Regions from separate parts of the Paenibacillus sp. RU5M genome, predicted to be linked through region 2. Evidence: predicted binding sites of a transcription regulator. Region 2 holds the regulator's gene; the other holds the start of a gene.
What was found. Region 2 encodes CtsR, which represses protease genes until heat stress. Its sites were predicted from a motif close to ATGGTCAATAAAGGTCAAACA; they were not measured.

Region 1: a site for CtsR is predicted at 1,194-1,214, ahead of clpP (ATP-dependent Clp endopeptidase proteolytic subunit ClpP). Genes of this name have one in related genera too.

Annotation. Positions count from the first base shown of each region.
Region 1 covers NZ_OBQM01000014.1:36,273-38,478, reverse strand. Annotated here, with positions in the region: gene CRO25_RS28485 (sugar-binding transcriptional regulator) at 1-568, opposite strand, end outside; tRNA gene CRO25_RS28480 (tRNA-Arg) at 1,052-1,126, shown strand; gene clpP (ATP-dependent Clp endopeptidase proteolytic subunit ClpP) at 1,304-1,900, shown strand; gene CRO25_RS28470 (PdaC/SigV domain-containing protein) at 2,093-2,206, opposite strand, start outside.
Region 2 covers NZ_OBQM01000021.1:810-3,015, reverse strand. Annotated here, with positions in the region: gene CRO25_RS31215 (protein arginine kinase) at 1-18, opposite strand, end outside; gene CRO25_RS31210 (UvrB/UvrC motif-containing protein) at 47-571, opposite strand; gene CRO25_RS31205 (CtsR family transcriptional regulator) at 602-1,063, opposite strand; gene eis (enhanced intracellular survival protein Eis) at 1,536-2,206, opposite strand, start outside.

The DNA of each region.
Region 1 (2,206 bases), on a different contig from region 2:
CAATTGTATTGGCCTGAATTTCGAGGCTTTCTCCCAGCCCACCGCGTGCCGGTACAAACCAGACACCTTTCAGCGATGTTGGCGGAGTCAGTTGCTCTGCGACTCCAGCCGTTGTTGAACCGCCAGTTACGGCGACAACATCGTTATCAGTCATAATATTACCCAGAGCCTTCGCTCCGGCTCTACCCAGTTCCCGTTTGGCAAATGGAGAAATGTCCGAATCACCAGGAACCACAACTACCTTTTGCAGACCGTAGGCTTGCTTGATGCGCTCTTCCAGTTCGGATAATCCGAACAGCTCTTTGGCGACGGGTTCCAACTGCTGCAGCAATTCATGCCCTGCCTCACTGATCTTCATGCCTGCACTGTCAATTTCAATAAGTCCCTGAGCCTTTAACAAATCGGTCTCAGCCCTCAGAACCCGCTCGGTCATCTGCATGGAATTAGCTAACGTTCTTCGTCCGATCACATCCGATAACATGATCTGGTGCAGAATCGTATACCTCTTCTTCAAGACATCCATGAGATCAGGCAGAAGCTGCTTTTGCACTTCTAAAATCGTTCGCATGCTTTCCACTCCCGCAAGCTTCTCGTTCCAAGCTTTCTTTCATGGCCCCAAAACGTCCCGGGTTAACTTTTTAAGTCCCACGTCTATTCTACCTAAAACTGACGTGACATGCAAGTGTTTCGAAGCGTTAATTCGACACGTTTCAGGCGTTTGTACGCGCCTATTTTCACAATGTCAATCTACTATGATCGAGAACAACCTGTTCGACACCATATATAGAAGCAAAGTAAAATTCTCATCTACATATTGCTTGCTATGGTTTTTCATATGGCATGTCCAAAACCTCTTTTAGCATTTACCTATTTGCGCTCTTTATCCACTTATTTTCATCATGATCAATTTCAGGGTAATCCAAACCAAAACAGCGAACATCAGCTTGCAATTAAATTACTCATGAGCTATAATCATTATTGCTGTCACATATTTGAAGCTTCTATTTCAAAACTGCTTTTATGCAACTATGTTTGCAGCAATAATCAATGTGCGCCCGTGGTCCAATGGATATGACGTAGGCCTCCGAAGCCTGAGATCCAAGTTCGATTCTTGGCGGGCGCGCCATTCTTAATTAGTAGCTCATAACACTCTTAACCAATGAAACCGAATAGGTTTCTTTTTTTTCAAACTTAGTTTGACTTTCTTTGACTTTTTGTTTGGAATTGTTTATGATGTGGGTAATACGGTAACAGTTTATATATAACACCAATTAACATTTACATTTCTGAGGAGGTTTTTCACGTGAGTTATATTCCAATGGTCGTTGAACAGAGCAACCGCGGTGAGCGCGCCTATGACATCTATTCCAGATTGCTGAAGGATCGTATCATCTTCCTTGGCAGTGATGTAAATGACGTTGTGGCGAATTCCATCATGGCACAGATGTTGTTCCTTACTGCGGAAGATCCGGAGAAAGACATTCACTTATACATCAATAGCCCAGGCGGATCCATTACAGCCGGTATGGCGATTTACGATACTATGCAATTCATCAAACCGGATGTATCTACCATCTGTGTAGGTATGGCGGCTTCGATGGGTGCATTCCTGTTGAACGCAGGTGCCAAAGGTAAACGTTTTGCATTGCCTAACAGCGAAATCATGATTCACCAACCACTTGGTGGTGCGCAAGGTCAAGCTTCGGACATCGAAATTCGTGCCCGCCGCATCCTGAAAATGCGTGATACTTTGAACCGCATCATCGCTGAGCGCTCAGGCCAACCGCTGGAGCGTATCGAGAAAGATACAGATCGTGACTACTTTATGAGTGCTGCTGAAGCTGCCGATTACGGTATCATTGATAAAGTTATTGAAAACGTAGGTTCCCAAGGCATCTAAAGCCGAGGCGAATCGCGAATTAAACGGATATACCATATAGCCAACTCAAACGGCAACGCCCAGTTGAGTTGGCTATATGAAAAAAGGACGCTCTCGTCAATATGACGAGGGCGTCCTTTTTTTGAAGATAATTTAAAAGTGCATGATACAAATTCAATCGATTCACTTAACTTTCATAGAAAATCTAATACTTTACTTGTCTGCTGTTAAGCCACTGAACGGCTCTGTGCCTTTAGGAAGCAACTCTTTGTATGTGAACGGGAATTCCGGGAAACCCTCCGCATAAGCTGTATACTCATACAACTG
Region 2 (2,206 bases):
AAAACGCAGATTAGGCATTACGCATCCCTCCTACTCATCACAAACTTTACTCCTGAGCTATTTCTTTTTCAAGTTCCCTGATCTGATCACGAATTTGAGCGGCTTCTTCAAACTCCTCTTGCGTTATACTCTCCTGAAGATCCCGTTTCAGATCAGCAATCTGTCTTTTGACCTTGATGCGACCACCAGCCCGTGCAGGCACTTTACCCACGTGGGAAGTGCTACCGTGAACCCGTTTAAATAGTGGGTCCAAACGACTGTCAAAATATTTATAACAAGAACTACAGCCAAAGCGGCCGATTTTGCTAAACTGTGAATAGGTCATGCCGCATTCTTCACAACGAAGGGATTGCGCAGGTGTTGCTCCCGCACTGCCATTCTTGCCTGAGGGTTCAAAATCAAGCAACCCGGACAATAAGTTATGAATGGAAAATCCGTTGGATGTTCCGGGAATCATTTCCCCTTTTTCACGAGCACATGACTCACAAATATGGAATTCCGTCTTCTCTCCGTTCACGATCTTCGTGAAATGGAGTGTTGCCGGACGGTTGTTGCATTCTTGGCACAGCACAATGATGTACCCCCTTGATCCCGATAGTTTTCATTTACCGAGCAAAGATATTAACATCGCCTTTAACATTCTGGCACGAATTTGATCCCGGTAAGGAAGTTTGACCAATATAATCTCTCTCGAAACAGCTGCCCGCATCAACCCGGCTTCCCTTTTGCTCAAGAAACGTGCTTCTTCCAGTTGGTAGATCAGACCTTCGGCAGCTGTCTGCCCGATCTCATCTCCAATACTATGGTGCAAATGGTTATGCAGAGCCGAGTGAGCCGGCAATTCAATCCGCTGTATGCGAACATAACCGCCGCCGCCACGTTTACTCTCCACAAGGTAACCTTTTTCGAGTGTAAATCGGGTGCTGATGACATAATTGATCTGGGAAGGCACACATGAAAATTGATCAGCCAGATCATTACGTTGAATTTCGACCAATCCTTCGGGACTTTCATGCAAAATACTCTTCAGATATTGTTCGATAATATCAGAGATATTACGCATCCACTCATCCTCCACTGTCTGAAACGTTAAGTCAATAAGGACCCACACGCCCCTACAGAGTACACCTTCTCAACCCATTTAACCAATCAAGGAAACAGCGAAACTGATCTTCAACGGTCTTTAACAGGAGAGCGAAGGACGCTCGAAGGTCCTTTAATATTGCTTTTATCCGCTGATGTGTACTACCTTTAATATGGCTCCCACCACCGGATTGCAGAAAGAAAGCTACGTAAGTATTTAACCTTTAGTTGACTTTGACTTTCTTTGACTTTATATACATTATAGCATATTTTGTGGTTTTGCCAAGAGGGAGCACTATTCATTTTTTACGATTTTACACGAAATATTCGGCTGACACAAAAAAACCTCTCCAAAATAGCTGGAGAAGTCCATTTGTCTCACACTTACGTCGTAATGCTATACAAGTTAAGTCTATGAAATTGATCCTAGAATACTCGTTACTCTATGAGGATCAGAAAAAATCAAGTAAATACGTTTCCCGTTCAGGAATCGCTTGCTCCAAAGCCTTAATCGCTCCATTCGGTCCTTCAATTCTACCTATTTGAGCCATCTCTGCGGGCCTACGATACCCCATCAGCATTGCGGTAAGCGCCTGTATGTCTACTTTAACAGTCTGATCTTTAGCTGCCGACTCAGATGTTTTCCATATCGAAGCTGTACCATTCATCGCCACATTCAACTGCCATACCCCTTCATTCCATGGTGCATGGGCATCCTCTACCTGGAGATTAATCTGTACTGGTGAGTCTGGGCTCGCAAAAGGATACTGTGAAATAAATTGTTCTACACTCACAATACGTGCCATGAAGAAAGGTACAATTTCCTGCTGAATCCGCGGATTATCTAATTGAAAAGCAAGCATATCACTGGCTGGTGCCTGTAAAGTGACTTCCTCAATCATGGAATCATGGTTGGCAATAAAGGTCCACAAACCTTGTCTTGTCTCTTCATTCAGATAAATGATCTCTTTAATGGTAAACTTTCTTTCCTTAACCTCATATAAAACATAGCCTTGTGCTTTACCAGCTTCATCATAATATATAGCCTTCTGGCTGGCGCCATTAGATAGAACTGAATTCTCCCATCTCGCATCATCCCGAATCAAGGTTCCGTTATAGCGTT